DNA from 3 places in the Kitasatospora gansuensis genome. Region 3 is predicted to be linked to each of the others. Evidence: riboswitches for the same ligand, from Rfam matches in the RefSeq annotation. Region 3 holds a riboswitch; each other region holds the start of a gene.

Region 1 (4,981 bases), 4.6 Mb from region 3:
CTGCCCCGGGAACTGGCCCGGCAGCGGCGGCGGATAGCCACCGGCGGGTGCCGCCTCGTTCGGATTCTGAGAGGGAACCTGGCCAGGAGTCGCAGCCACGTCCGGGCGTTCCGTACCGTCAGTCATAGTGCGGATGCTAGAACATGAGCCCGGTCCACCAGATCGCCTCCCCACCCAACCGATACCGAAGCGGAACATCGGCCTTACCCGACGACCACCCGACCGACACACCGCACGCACTCAGCCGAAGGTCCTCCGGTACGCCTGCGGGGTGGTGCCGAGCCAGCGGGTGAAGTGGTGCCTGAGGGTGGCGGCGTTGCCGAACCCGCAGGTGGCGGCCACGGATTCGACCGGTTCGTTGGTGCCCTCCAGCAGGCGCTGGGCCTGCAGCAGGCGCTGGTTGGTGAGCCAGCGGTGCGGAGTGGTGCCGGTCTCCTGCTGGAACCGGCGGGCGAAGGTGCGCGGCGACATGTGGGCCTTGGTGGCGAGCTGGTCCACCGTCAGCTCCTGGTGCAGGTGCCGGCGCAGCCAGTCCAGCAGCCCGCCCAGCGAGTCCTCGTCGGCCTCCGGCAGCGGCCGGGCGACGAACTGGGCCTGCCCGCCGTCCCGGTGCGGTGCCACCACCATCCGGCGGGCGATCCCACGGGCCACCTCGGCGCCCTGGAACTTGCGGACCAGGTACAGGCAGGCGTCGATCCCGGCGGCGGTGCCGGCCGAGGTGATCACCGGGTCCTCGTCCACGTAGAGCACGTCCGGTTCGACCCGGGTGAGCGGGAAACGGGCGGCCAGCCGGTCGGTGTGCCGCCAGTGGGTGGTGGAACGGCGGCCGTCCAACAGCCCGGCGGCGCCTAGCAGGAAGGCCCCGCTGCAGATCGAGAGCACCCTGGCGCCGCGCTCGGTCGCCGCCCGCAGCGCCTCGATCAGCGGCGCCGGGTACTCGTCCCGGATCGTGGTGGCGGCGGCGATCACCAGGTCGGCCTCGGCCAGCCGCTCGGCGCCGTGCTCGACGTCGATGCTGTAGCCGGCGTGGGTGCGCAGCTTCCCCGGCCGGTCGGAGGCCACCGCGAAGTCGTAGACCGGCAGGCCGTTGTCGCTCCGGTCGAGGCCGAACACCTCGCAGGCCAGACCGAGTTCGAAGGGGTGGACTTCTTCCATGACCACGGTGACGACGTTCTGCAGCATGCCGTCAGAATGCCCGATGGCAGGATATCGAGGCAAGAGGGCATTTCTGCCACTCGTGGCGCCGCCCGGCCCTCGCCAGACTCGAGACATGAACTCCGACACCCTCTCCAGCGCCCTCACCCTGCTCGGCTTCGTCTCCGCCTTCGGCCTGCTCGGCACCCTGGTCGGCCGGGACGTCGACCACAACTCCCGGCACGGACGGGACAACTGGCACCGCCCCGGCGGCTACCCGCTCCAGCCCTCCCCCGGCGACCGTTTGCTCGGCACCCTGCCCGCCGCCTCCGACCCCGCCCCGGGCAAACTGTCCGAATGGACATCGTCATCCGCCCGGCCGTCGAGTCGGACCTCGCAGCAGTCGGCGCCGTCACTCACGAGGCTTTCGTCGGTGACGGCCACAGCCCGGCCGACGGTCCGTACGCCGCTCAGCTCCTAGACGCCCGGCCGCGCTTCGACCAGGCCGAGCTCCTGGTCGCGGTCGATCCGGCCGACGGACAGCTGCTCGGCTGTGTGACCTTCGCGGTCGGCGGCACCCCGTTCGCCGACATCGCGGCGCCGCACGAGGGCGAGATCCGGATGCTCGCGGTCTCCGGCGCGGCCCGCGGCCGGGGCGTCGGCGAGGGCCTGGTCCGCGCCTCGATGGCCCGCAGCCGCGAACTGGGCCTGACCGGGATGGCCTTCTCCACCCGCCCGTCGATGACCAGCGCCCACCGGCTGTACGAGCGCCTCGGCTTCCTGCGCACCCCCGAGCGGGACTGGGACGTCCGCCCCGGAGTGCGCCTGCTGGTCTACACCCTGACCTTCTGACCGACCTTCTCAAACCGGCCCGCGCCGCTGCGCCAAGGGCCCTTCCGACCACGCACCGCTACCGGGCCCGTACGACACGCGGCACTACATCTGGTGTCGCATCGTCAGACCGCCACTACATGTATGCTCGCTCTCGCTGTCGAAGCAGGGGAACCCGGTGGAAGTCCGGGACTGCCCCGCAGCGGTGAGCGAGCGGCCCAGCAGGCGCCCGTGAGTCCGATGACCTGCCGACGGCGTGCGACACGGCTTCCCCGCAGACGCCATGCAGCACAGAAGTGACGTCCGGGCCTCGCGGGTGGGCCAGGGGGTGGTTCGCGCGCGCCGTGAGGTGTTCCGCGCTGCCTTCCCCTGCGCCCCGACGGTCCGGTGCCCCTCGCCGACCGCCGCCGCCAGGAGAGAAGCGCCTTGACCATCGCTGCCTCAGTTGCCCTGCCCTCCCAGGGTTCTGCCGACTCCGCCCACACCGACCCCGGTGCTGCGCTGCTTCGGCTGCTCACCGACCGCAGCATCGACCTGCCCCAGGTGGATCCTGGCCACGTCGCGGCCGCTGCGCTGCGCGGCCGGAACGCCAACTCGGACTTCGCCGAGCTGCGCGGACTGGCCGTGGAAGCTGCCGCCTCGATGATCGCCGAGGACCCGCAGTACTCGAAGCTCGCCGCCCGCCTGCTCGCCCTGGAGATCCAGGACGAGGCGATCGGCCAGGGCGCGCTCTCCTTCTCCGCCTCGATCGTGGTCGGCCACACCGAGGGCCTGATCGGCGACGTCACCGCGGCGTTCGTGGCCAAGCACGCCGACGCCTTCGACGCCCTGATCGACCAGCAGGGCGACGACCGCTTCGAGTACTTCGGCCTGCGCACCGTGCAGTCCCGGTACCTGCTGCGCCACCCGATCACCCGCAAGGTGATCGAGACCCCGCAGCACTTCCTGCTCCGGGTCGCGGCCGGTCTCGCCGTCGGCGACACCGAGCAGTCGGTGGCCGAGGTGGCCGAGCTCTACACCCTGATGAGCCGGCTGGAGTACCTGACCTCCTCGCCGACCCTCTTCAACTCCGGCACCAAGCACCCGCAGATGTCCTCCTGCTACCTGCTGGACTCGCCGCTGGACAACCTGGACTCGATCTACAGCCGCTACGCGCAGATCGCCCGGCTCTCCAAGCACGCCGGCGGCATCGGCCTCTCCTACAGCCGGATCCGTTCGCGCGGCAGCCTGATCCGCGGCACCAACGGCAAGTCCAACGGCATCGTCCCGTTCCTGCGCACCCTGGACTCCTCGGTCGCCGCGGTGAACCAGGGCGGCCGCCGCAAGGGCGCCGCCTGCGTGTACCTGGAGACCTGGCACGCCGACATCGAGGAGTTCCTGGAGCTCCGCGACAACACCGGCGAGGAGGCGCGGCGTACCCACAACCTCAACCTCGCGCACTGGATCCCGGACGAGTTCATGCGCCGGGTGAACGCCAACGCCGACTGGTCGCTGTTCTCCCCGGCCGACGTGCCCGAGCTGGTCGACCTGTGGGGCGCCGACTTCGACGCCGCGTACCTGAAGGCCGAGGCCGAGGGCAAGGCCGTCCGCACCATCCCGGCGCAGACCCTGTACGCCCGGATGATGCGCACCCTGGCCACCACCGGCAACGGCTGGATGACCTTCAAGGACGCCTCCAACCGGGCCGCCAACCAGACCGCGCTGCCCGGCCGGGTGGTGCACTCCTCGAACCTCTGCACCGAGATCATCGAGGTCACCGACGACTCCGAGACCGCGGTCTGCAACCTCGGCTCGGTCAACCTCGGCGCCCACGTGGCGGTCGGCGCCACCGCCGCCGACCTGCTCAACGCGATGGACTGGGACCGGCTGGACGCCACCGTGCGCACCGCCGTGACCTTCCTGGACCGGGTCATCGACATCAACTTCTACCCGACCACCGAGGCCGGCACCTCCAACTCCCGCTGGCGCCCGGTGGGTCTCGGTGTGATGGGCCTTCAGGACGTCTTCTTCCAGCTCCGGCTGGACTTCGACTCCGCCGAGGCCAAGCAGCTCTCCACCCTGATCGCCGAGCGGATCATGCTGGTCGCCTACGAGCGCTCCAGCGAGCTGGCCGTGCAGCTCGGCCGGCACGAAGCGTACGCGGAGACCCGCGCCGCCCGTGGCCAGCTGCACATCGACCACTTCGAGACCGCCCCGCAGTGGGCCGAGCGCTGGGACGCGCTGCGCGCCACCATCGCCGAGACCGGCCTGCGCAACTCGCTGCTGCTGGCGATCGCGCCGACCGCGACCATCGCCTCGATCGCCGGTGTGTACGAGTGCATCGAGCCGCAGGTGTCCAACCTGTTCAAGCGCGAGACCCTCTCCGGCGAGTTCCTCCAGGTCAACCCGTACCTGGTCCGCGAGCTCAAGGAGCTGGGCGTCTGGGACACGCAGACCCGGGACTCGCTGCGCGAGTCGAACGGCTCGGTGCAGGACCTCAAGTGGCTGCCCGCCGAGGTCCGTTCGCTCTACCGCACCGCCTGGGAGCTGCCGCAGCGCGCCCTGATCGACCTGGCCGCCGCCCGGCAGCCGTACATCGACCAGAGCCAGTCGCTGAACCTCTTCATGGCCGCGCCGACCATCGGCAAGCTGAGCTCGATGTACGCGTACGCCTGGAAGGTCGGTCTGAAGACCACCTACTACCTGCGTTCGCGCCCGGCCACCCGGATCGCCCAGGCCGCCTCCTCCTCCGGGACGAAGGCCGCCGTGCCGGCGCCGTCCGCCCCGGTCGCGGTGGCCGCCCCGACCACCCTCACTCCGGAGGAGGAGGCAGCGCTCGCCTGCTCCCTGGAGAACCCCGAGTCCTGCGAGGCCTGCCAGTGAGCACCACCCCCGAAACGCCCGCTCGCGAAAAGATGCTGCTCGACCCGGGCTTCGAGCTGACGCTGCGTCCGATGCGCTACCCGTCGTTCTACGACAAGTACCGCGACGCGATCAAGAACACCTGGACCGTGGAGGAGGTGGACCTGCACTCCGA
Region 2 (4,981 bases), 5.5 Mb from region 3:
GCGGTGCCCTTCTCGCCGCGCACCAGCACCCCGCCGACGGCCGGCGAGACGGCGTTCAGCAGCAGCCCGAGCCGCAGGTCGGCCATGCCGACGATCGCGGTGAAGGGGTAACGCACGTCGGTCATCGGTCGGTCTCCGTAGCTCGGGGTGCCCCGGGTGGGACGAACGGCAGGTGGGCGGGTGCGCCGCCCTCGATCAGCTTCCACAGTGCGTCGGTGTCGGCGTGCTCCTCGATCAGGTCGCCCAGGCGGTCGAGGCGTTCCTCCCGGGCGGCGGCGAACGAGGTGTCCGGCGCGGGGACGAAGGCCCGCCCCGCCTGCTCGGCCACCTCGCGCAGCAGCGCCCGGCGGAAGCCGTCGTTCTCCAGCGCGCCGTGCCAGGTGGTGCCCCGGACGGAGCCGACCCGGCAGCCGTCCAAGAAGGGCTCGCCCCCCTCGACCGTCACCACGCCGTGGTGGATCTCGTACCCTTCGACCCGCTCGCCGAAAGCCTCGCCGACCGGCCGGGCCAGCACCTTCTCCCGGCCGAACAGCACCCGGGTCGGCAGCAGGCCGAGCCCTTCGACCGTACCGGCCTTCGACTCCACCTGATCCTCGATCACCTGACCGAGCATCTGGTACCCGCCGCACACCCCGAGCACCGGCCGGCCCGCCGCCGCCCGGGCCTTCAGCACCGGCTCCAGGCCACGTTCGCGCAGCCAGGCCAGGTCGGCCACGGTGGCCCGGGTGCCGGGCAGCACCACCAGGTCCGCGTCGGCCAGCTCCTCGGCCCGGGTGGCCCAGCGGACCAGCACCCCCGGCTCCTGGGCCAGCGCGTCCAGGTCGGTGAAGTTCGACAGCCTCGGGAAGCGGACCACCGCGACCCGCAGCACGTCCGCCCCGACCGGGCCGCGCACCGAGCCCCGGTCCACCACGGTGGTCAGGTCGAGCGAGTCCTCGGCGTCCAACCACAGGCCGGAGAGCATCGGCAGGGTGCCGAGCACCGGACGGCCCGTCAGCTCGCGCAGCATCTCCAGACCCGGCGCCAGCAGCCGGGCGTCGCCGCGGAACTTGTTCACGAACCAGCCCGCCACCAGCGCCTGGTCCTCGGCCGAGAGCAGCGCCAGGGTGCCGTACATCGCGGCGAACACCCCGCCCCGGTCGATGTCGCCGACCACCACCACGGGCAGCTTCGCCGCGGTGGCCAGGCCCATGTTGGCGATGTCCCGGTCCCGCAGGTTGATCTCGGCGGGGGAGCCCGCACCCTCGCAGACCACCACCTCGTACCGGCTGCGCAGGTCGGCCAGGCACTCCAGCGCGCGCTCCAGCAGGACGGGCTTGCGCTCGCGGTAGTCCAGCGCGCCGACCTCGGCGACCGCCTTGCCGAGCAGCACCACCTGGCTGCGGCCGTCCGCCCCGGGCTTGAGCAGCACCGGGTTCATCGCCGCCTCCGGCTCCACCCGGGCGGCCTGCGCCTGCATCGCCTGGGCACGGCCGATCTCGGCGCCGTCGGCGGTGACGAAGGAGTTCAGCGACATGTTCTGCGCCTTGAACGGGGCCACCCTGACGCCCTGTCGGGCCAGCCAGCGGCAGATGCCCGCGGTGACCACGCTCTTGCCCGCGTCCGAGGTCGTTCCGGCGACCAGCAGTGAACCGCTCACGACTTCCTCCACGAGTAGCACGAGTACAGGGCCCGGCCGGTCACGGTGACCGCCAGCGCCAGGGCCCCGACCCGCCGGGACAGCGCGCAGGCCCGTTCGATGTCGTCGACCGTCACCGGCCGCAGCTCGCCGCCGAGCACCGGCCGGTGCTCCACGCGCTCCCCGTACCGCAGGGTGCCACCCAGCCGGACCCCGAGCGCCCCGGCGAAGGCCGACTCGGCCTGGCCCGCGTTCGGGCTCGGGTGTGACGAACCGTCACGGCGCCAGACCCGCCAGGCGGTACGGGGCTCGGGCGCGGCCGCCACCGTCAGCAGCGCCGTCAGCCGGGCACCCGGCCAGCCGGCCAGGTCGTCCAGCCGGGCCGAGGCCCAGCCGAACCGCAGGTGGCGCGGGGAACGGTGACCGACCATCGCGTCCAGGGTGTTGACGGCCCGGAACGCGAGCAGCCCGGGGGTACCGGCCAGCGCGCCCCAGGTGAGGGCGTTCACCACGGCGTCGGCGGTGTTCTCGGCGACCGACTCCACCACCGCGCGGGCGATCTGCGGCCCGTCCAGCGCACTCGGGTCCCGGCCGCACAGGTGCGGCAGCCGCTCCCGGGCGGCCACCAGGTCGTCCGCGGCCAGCGAGCGGCCGATGGTCCTGGCCTCCCGGGTCAGCGAGGTGCCGCCCAGCACCGTCCAGGTCGCGGCGGCGGCCAGCCCGGCCCGGGCCAGCGGCGCCCGGCGCAGGGCACGGTCGGCGAGCACCGCCCCGGCCGCGACGGTGCCCACACAGGCGGCCGTGTACGCGGCACCGGCCGGTCGGTGGTCACGCCAGAGCCGGCGCTCCAGCCGGGTGGCGGCCGAACCGAAGACGGCGACGGGATGACCCCGCCGGGGGTCGGCGAACCTCGCGTCGGCCAGGTAGCCGGCGACGGAGCCGAGCAGGAACGGGAGCGCGGGGGTCAGTCGGCGCACGACGGGGAGGTGTCGGCTCGGTCCTGGGCTGCCGGCATGGCGTGGGTGTCCTCACTCAGGGTCCGCGCCCTGGATCGACGTACCGGGGGCGAGAGTCTCCTGGCTTCCGGGTCGGACACACTCCCGGGCCTTCCAACAGCCGCCTCAGCGGGCCGTCGTGACCATGTGTCGAGAGTGCTCCCCGGTGACAGTGGCGGGACCGCGCCGGACTCGCACCGGCTTCCTCTACTTGCCTCCGTTTGGCTGAAGGATCCCATCACGCGGCCGGACAGGCAGTCAACAAAGGGCGCGGAGGGGTTGGTCACACGTCTGTTCGCACCCACCGTGCGGGGTGCTCCCGGCCGGGTGAAGCTGGCCCTGGCGCGGCATCGGTCCGCGCCCGAACTGGAGGACGGTCATGACCGATCTCGGCAAGCTTCTCGGGGGACTGCTCGGCGGCACGGGCGGCCACGCCGGCGGAGGCGGCGGCGGGGGAAACCTGCTCGCCATGCTGCTCGGCACACTCGGCGGCGGCCAGGGAGCGGCGGGCGGTCTCGGCGCACTGCTCCAGCAACTGACCCAAGGCGGCCTCGGCTCCCAGGCCCAGTCCTGGGTCGGCACCGGCGACAACCACCCCGTCACCGGAGCCGAACTCGCCGCCGCCCTCCCCGACCGCGAGCTGGACGCCCTGGCCCAGCAGTCCGGCCTCTCCCGCGACCAGATCACCCAACAACTCGCCGCCCAGCTCCCCACCGCCGTCGACCAGCTCACCCCGACCGGCGAAGTCCCCACCCCGGCCACCCTCGACGAGCTCTTCGGGAAGCAGCACTAAAGGCACATGGTTCGGCAGACAGGGGCTCGGGGAACTGCGACGCCGACCCTTGCAAGGTGATCCGTACATAGGCGGTCAGGCACTTTCGCATTTTGCCCCGCCAGCCACGAACCGTCGCCGTTCCCCGAGCCCCTGGTGGTGCAGCCGTGGCTACCTCCGAGTACGACCCCTGATCAGGCGTCAGCGCTCGTAGGAACCACCAACGCCCCGCCAACCCGCCCGCAGGGGCTTCGTGCGTTCAGCGGGTGCTCGAACGCCCGGACCCGGGCCTAGCGTCTGGTGGCATGCGACGAAGACCGCCCGCCCCCACCCCCGTGCCCTTCTCGCCGACTGCGGCGCGGTCCCACCGGGCCGGTCTCGGCCTGACCCCCGATCAGGTCGCCGAAGGCATGGCCGCGCACGGCGTCCGCCTGCTGCCGAGCCACGTGATCGGCTGGGAGACCGGTGAGTTCCGGCCGTCCGAGGAGGAGTTCGTCGCGCTGGCCCGGGCCCTCTGGTGCCCGCCTGCCCAGCTGATGGGCACCGCACCGGCCACCCTGCGGGACTTCCGGGTGGCCCGCGAGCTGTCCCAGGACCAGGCCGCCCAGCGGATCGGCGTGACCCCCCGCGCGTACGAGCAGGCCGAGCTGACCGGCAAGTGGGGCGGCGACGCCGGACAGACGTACGCGCTGGCCCATGTGCTGGGCATCGGGCTGCGGATGCTGGTGCACGTGACCGACCGTCAGGACGAGCTCGACCGCTGTCTGCGCCAGTGCGTGGACGGCCGCTGGCAGTCGCAGGTGAAGCCGATGTCCCGGCTGGTGCCGGTGCCCCGGCCGGTGCTGGAGCAGACCCTCGCGGAGCTGCAGGGCGAGTACCTGGTGCCGATGCACTGGGGCTCCTCGCGTAGCCCGGCCGAGCAGCAGCCGGTGAAGCCGCACGCGCAACGGTTCTGGGAGCTGCTCGCCCGCCACCGCACCGACATCCCGGTCTGACGGGTCTGACGGGTCTGACGCACCGTCCGCCGCCGCTCCCGGACGGCCCCCTCCCGGTGGCACCCCGCCACCGGCGCCGGTGGAATGGACCGCATCGTCCCGTCCGCCACAGCACACCGGGAGCGCAATGCGTTGGGGAACCGCGGCCATGGTGGCCGCCGCCGCAGTCGGAGCCGGTACCGCGGCCGTCCTGCTGCTCGGCCGCAAGGCGTCCGACGGGGTGGTCAGGCCCGGGCGAGCCGAGCCCGGGGCCGTCGCCGACCTGCGGGTGCACGACCTGGCCCCCGGCGGGGTGGTGATCACCCGCAGCACCGCCACCGCCCGGCCGGGACGGTACGCGCTGGAGTGGCCGGACGGCGGCCACGCGGTGGTCGGCGAGGTGCTCGGCACCGGCCCGCAGACCGTCACCCGCCGCCTGGAACAGGTGAACGGCGGCTCCCTGCAGATCGGCGACAAGGTCGAACTGACGCCCCGGGTCCACACCGGCGACCCGCGCTCGGCCCTCGGCCTCGCCTTCACCGACACCGTCGCCACGGGCGACCTCGGCGACCTCCCGGCCTGGTACGTCGACGGCAAACGCGGCACCTGGGTCATCCTGGTG
Region 3 (4,981 bases):
CCTCGAGGTCACCGAGATCACCGTGTGCAGGGTGCACACGGGCAGTGGCAGGTCTTCGGACTCGCGGGCGCATCCGTCCTCGAAAGGCGGACACCTACTGGCCGTCGCTTCCCGGGCCCCTGTTCGGGACCCAGTGCATGTGACGGCGGTCGTTCCCACTCACCGCTGCGGGGCAGTCCCGGATTCACACCGGGTTCCCTCTTACGACGCACCTGTCTGGCTGGCAGGGCGAACCGACTGCGAGGCACAGCCTAGGCCCAACGAGGTGGCTTCGTCGCCGATTGACCGGATGGGGTAGGGGATGAAGGTGCTGGTGTGCTCGTTGACGTCCAGGGGGTGGCCGATGACGGGGGCGGCGCGTTGGGGGCAGGAGGGGCAAGGAGGTCTGCGGTCCGGATGGCCGAGGCCGGCCACGCCACCGCCCAGGACATCGCGCAGTCCATGTACGACGAGTACAAGGAGCCGCTGTACGCGCCACCGCCGCTGCTCGCCCGGATGGTGGAGGCGGGCCTGCTCGGCCGCAAGAGTGGGCGGGGTTTCCATTCGCACAGGGGTGCCTGACCCGGCCTCAACTCGCCGGTGCCCCGGCCTCCTTCGCGAAGGGCCGGGGCACCGGCGTCTGAGCAGGTGTCAGGGAGCGGTGATGCCCGGCTGCGTGCCGGCGCCGAAGGACCAGCCCTCGACGTCGCCGGGGGCCGGGTTGTACGAGGCCGCGCCGAGGTTGCTGTAGGTCCACGGGGTGCCGTGCTGGGCGTGCCAGTACGACCAGTAGGCGGAGCCGGTCGGGTTGGTGCAGGTGGCGGGCAGTGCGTTGATCTTGCAGACGAAGCCGGGGAACCGCGGGTGGAACGCGTACGAGAAGCCCGCTCCGGTCAGCGCCGCCAGGCCGGTGGCGGTGTCGCCCGGCGCGCAGCCGGTCTGGATGCCGCCGCCGACGGCGGTGAAGTCGACCACCACCGTGACGCCGGTGGTCCCGGTGCAGGCGGCCGCCTGGGCGGGGACGGCGGTGACGACGGAGGCGGCCAGCAGGCCGGCGGCCAGTGCGGTGGCGCCGAACGTTCTTCTGGTGAGCATGAGTTGGTACTCCTTCGATCAGCGGCAGGCGAGCGTGGGCGCGTCCGGACGGGCGCCGGCGGCGGAGAGGGCGGTCAGCGGGGTGCCGGCCAGGCCGAGGACGGCCTGCGCGGTGGCCCGGGTGGCGGTGGCGGGGTTGAAGCCGGAGGCGTCGTAGGCCACCGCGCCCCGGTTGGCCGGGGTGGCCGAACAGCCCTGCTGGAGCTTGACCAGGCTGCTCCAGCCCTTCAGGCCGGCGACCAGGCGGCCGCCGGAGAGCAGGGCCTCGGTGGCCAGGCCGGTGCTGTTGGCGTTGGAGACGGTGGCTCCGGCGGCGGTGAAGCCACCGTCGGTGTTCTGATGGGCGGTCAGCCAGCCGAGGCCCGCGTTGGCCTTGGCGGTACGTCCGGTGGCGGCGAGCGCCTGGACGGCCAGGGCGGTGGCGTCCGGGTCGCCGGCGCAGGCGGGCCGGCCGGACGAGACCGGGAAGCCGCCGTCGGCGCACTGGGTGCCGGCCAGGAAGTCGACCGCGGCGGCCGGGGCGCCACCGGGGGTGCGCTTGAGCGCGATCACGGCGAGGGACTGGCCGAAGTTGTTGCTGAAGTCGCCCCACTGGGAGCGGTCCGAGAACCGGCCCGAGGGCGCCTGGAGGCCCCGGAGCCGGGCGGGGAGGTCGACGCCGCCGAAGGCACCCGGGTTCTCGCCGCGGACCTCGGCCGCCAGCAGCAGCTTGGCGGTGGCACCGGCGTACGCCTCGGTCGTGCCGTCCCCGATGTAGCCGGTGAGGATCTCGGGCTTGGCCAGCCAGGCGGTGGCGCGGGCGGCGGCCAGGTCGGAGCTGCGGGAGGCGGCGAAGGCCAGCACGGCGTCGATGGTCAGGCCCTGGTCGGGGTAGGCGGTGCCGTCGAAGACGGATTCGAAGTGGTCGCCGTTCACCAACTGGCGGGCGAGCCAGCCCGCTCCGGCGGCATCGGGGCGGACGGTCGCGGCGGACGCGGGGGTGGCCTGGGCGGCGGTGGCCGTCGGCAGGACGGCGGTGAGGGCGAGCGCTGATATCGCGAGCAGACCCAGCGGGCGGCGGAGAGTGGGCATGGACGGCCTTTCCGGGCCTGGACGCAGGGGCCCGGAGGGCACCCGGAGCGAGACCCGGACAACCCACGAGGCTCCGGCCCGCAGACCACGACGGGAGGAGGGAACACACCTCCGCAGCCGGGTGATCGGGCTCGCCGCCGACTCGGGGGTCGACGGCCTACCGTTGCGGGTCAGCGCCGGATTCGGACCGGCTTCCCCCAACTGCGGAGTCACGATATGACGGCCCATCATGGCGACGGCCGAAAGCCGGGGTCAAGGCCGCGTGCGTCACACTCCGGCCCGGCGGAGCGGATTCCGCCTCGTCCGCATCGGCTATTGGGCCGTCGGCCTGCCCGCCTCCTGGCTCCTCGCCCACCCCCTCGACGGCTAGACCCGCGGCCTGCGGATCGGCCTGCTCATCGGCCTCGCCACCACCGCTGTCCTTCTGCTGCGTCGGTACAGCCAGACCCTCGCCGTCCGTGCCGACATCGCTCCGGTCGCCGTACCCGCGACATGAGCCGTCAGGCGGCCACCAGGCCGGCCTCGTACGCCAGGATCACCAGCCGGACCCGGTCGCGGGCGTCCAGCTTGGCGAGCAGGCGGCCGATGTAGGTCTTGGTGGTGGCGGGGCTGATCACCAGCTGTTCGGAGATCTCCGTGTTGGACAGTCCCCGGCCGACCAGGGTGAGCACCTCCCGCTCCCGTTCGGTGATGCCGGCCAGCTCCCGCCGCGGCCCGGTGGTGTTCGGGCGTTCGGTGAACTCGGTGATCAGGCGGCGGGTGACGCTCGGGGCGAGCAGTGCCTCGCCGCCCGCCACCACCCGGACGGCGGCCAGGATCTCGTCCAGGGCCATGTCCTTGACCAGGAAGCCGGAGGCGCCGGCCCGCAGGGCGCCGTGCACGTTCTCGTCCTCGTCGAAGGTGGTCAGCACGACCACGTGCGGGCCGGCCGGGCCCGAGGTGATCTGCCGGGTTGCCTCGATGCCGTCCAGCACCGGCATCCGAAGGTCCATCACCACCACGTCGGGGCGCAGCTCCCGGGCCAGCGCGACGGCTTCGGCGCCGTTGCCGGCCTCGCCGGCCAGCTCCAGGTCGGGGGCGTCGGTGATCACCATCCGCAGGGCGGCGCGGACCAGCGGCTGGTCATCGGCGAGCAGGACACGGATGGTCATCGGACTCCTGACAATGGGGAAGCGGTGAGTGGAAGGCGGGCGGTGACCCGGAAGCCGCCGCCGGGCAGCGGGCCGGCGTCGAACTCGCCGTGCAGCAGCGCGACCCGCTCGCGCATGCCGGCCAGCCCGAAGCCGGCGGGGGCGCCTCGGCCCGGCCCGGCGCCGTGGTCGGTGACCTCGAGGAGCAGGGCGTCGGTGAGCTGGTCGACCGTCACCAGGCAGTGGTCGGTGCGGGCGTGCTTGATCACGTTGGTCAGCGACTCCTGCACGATCCGGTAGGCGGAGACGTCGATCTCCGGCGGCAGCGGTCCGGTGCCGCCGGTGCGCCGCAGCTCCACCCGGAGCCCGGCGGTGGTGGTGGTCTCGGCCAGCCGGAAGAGGTCGGCCACCCCCAGGTCGGGGGTGAGGCCGTCCTCGGTGCGCAGGGCGACCAGCATCCGGCGAAGCCCGGCCAGGGCCTCCCGCCCGGTGGTCTCGATGGTGCCCAGCGCCTCCTTGGCGGCCTCGGGCTGACGGTCGATCACCCGCTTGGCGGCGCCGGCCTGGAGGGCGATCACGCCCATGCTGTGGGCGACCATGTCGTGCAGCTCGCGGGCGATCCGCAGCCGCTCGGCGGTGACGGCCTGCTCGGTGGCCTGCGCGCGGGACTCCTCGTGGTGCGTCCGGGCCTGCCCGGCGGAGGAGCCGAGCAGCCAGGCGATCACCACCACCAGGGCGACCGGCAGTTCGGTGGAGATGCCGACCGGCCAGCCGCAGAGCATCCGGAGTCCCAGGTACCCGGCGAGGACGGCGAGTGCCGCGCCGAGCGCCCGCCGGGAGCGGGGGCGGGGGAGTGCCAGGGCGAGGAAGTACACCGCGACGTCCACCGCCAGGTACTGCTGGAGCGGAACCTCCATCACAGCGAGCGGGAGGCAGGCGATCACCGCCCCGGTCAGCACCCAGGCCAGCCCGGCCGCCGGACGCGCCGTCAGTTTCCTGGCGCCCAGCACGGTGCAGAGCCCGGCCAGGGCCAGCATGGTGAGGCCGTCCCAGCGCAGGAAGACCACTCCGGGCAGGAGCGCCGGGTCGTTCTCGCCCGGCAGCCTCACCCGGAACAGCGCGGTGAGCACGGTGCCCGCGCACCAGGCGAGCACCGTCCAGGTGGCCGGGGTCAGCCGTTTGAGCGTGGGTATCCGCATGGGGCCGATGTTAGCGATCATGAACGGTCCGGTCATCGGCCCGTGGTCGTACGCCCGTGGAGGACTGCCGTCGCCCCCAGGTGCCACCCCCGGGCCGACGCCCGCCCCCGGGCCCGACCGGCAGGCTGTGGACCATGATCGAGATCAACGAACTGACGAAGCGTTACGGCGGCACCACCGCCGTCCACGGGCTCACCTTCACCGTCCGCCCCGGGCGGGTGACGGGCTTCCTGGGGCCGAACGGCTCGGGCAAGAGCACCACCCTGCGGATGGTCCTGGGCCTGCACGCCCCGAGCAGCGGCTCGGTGCTGATCGACGGCCGCCCGTTCCGGGACCGGCCGCGCGGCCTGCGGCAGGTCGGCGCCCTGCTGGACGCCGGCGAGGTGCACGGCGGCCGCAGCGGCCGGGCCCACCTGACCGCGCTGGCCCGCAGCAACCGCATTCCGCGCTCCCGGGTGGACGAGGTACTGGCCGAGGTCGGCCTGGCGGACGCGGCCAAGCGCCGGA

The links. Region 3 has a riboswitch for cobalamin ahead of F4556_RS34165 (prenyltransferase/squalene oxidase repeat-containing protein). Riboswitches for the same ligand answer to the same signal wherever they lie in the genome.
Region 1: linked by a shared signal. The riboswitch ahead of F4556_RS12840 (ribonucleoside-diphosphate reductase subunit alpha) and the one ahead of F4556_RS34165 (prenyltransferase/squalene oxidase repeat-containing protein) in region 3 are both predicted to bind cobalamin.
Region 2: linked by a shared signal. The riboswitch ahead of F4556_RS08970 (cobalamin biosynthesis protein) and the one ahead of F4556_RS34165 (prenyltransferase/squalene oxidase repeat-containing protein) in region 3 are both predicted to bind cobalamin.

What each region holds. Positions count from the first base shown of each region.
Region 1 is NZ_JACHJR010000001.1:2,929,671-2,934,651, forward strand. Features, by position in the region: gene F4556_RS12825 (LamG domain-containing protein) at 1-126, opposite strand, end outside; gene F4556_RS12830 (helix-turn-helix domain-containing protein) at 241-1,182, opposite strand; gene F4556_RS39430 (hypothetical protein) at 1,271-1,615, shown strand; gene F4556_RS12835 (GNAT family N-acetyltransferase) at 1,498-1,986, shown strand; cobalamin riboswitch at 2,104-2,232, shown strand; gene F4556_RS12840 (ribonucleoside-diphosphate reductase subunit alpha) at 2,392-4,827, shown strand; gene F4556_RS12845 (ribonucleotide-diphosphate reductase subunit beta) at 4,860-4,981, shown strand, end outside.
Region 2 is NZ_JACHJR010000001.1:2,035,559-2,040,539, reverse strand. Features, by position in the region: gene F4556_RS08980 (putative cobaltochelatase) at 1-125, opposite strand, end outside; gene F4556_RS08975 (cobyric acid synthase) at 122-1,639, opposite strand; gene F4556_RS08970 (cobalamin biosynthesis protein) at 1,636-2,586, opposite strand; cobalamin riboswitch at 2,688-2,821, opposite strand; gene F4556_RS08965 (YidB family protein) at 2,993-3,406, shown strand; gene F4556_RS08960 (helix-turn-helix domain-containing protein) at 3,691-4,380, shown strand; gene F4556_RS08955 (alpha/beta hydrolase family protein) at 4,508-4,981, shown strand, end outside.
Region 3 is NZ_JACHJR010000001.1:7,575,668-7,580,648, forward strand. Features, by position in the region: cobalamin riboswitch at 30-254, opposite strand; partial or broken gene F4556_RS34155 (3-hydroxyacyl-CoA dehydrogenase family protein) at 385-561, shown strand; gene F4556_RS34160 (SCO2322-related protein) at 631-1,074, opposite strand; gene F4556_RS34165 (prenyltransferase/squalene oxidase repeat-containing protein) at 1,093-2,145, opposite strand; cobalamin riboswitch at 2,245-2,365, opposite strand; gene F4556_RS34170 (response regulator) at 2,646-3,296, opposite strand; gene F4556_RS34175 (sensor histidine kinase) at 3,293-4,474, opposite strand; gene F4556_RS34180 (ABC transporter ATP-binding protein) at 4,609-4,981, shown strand, end outside.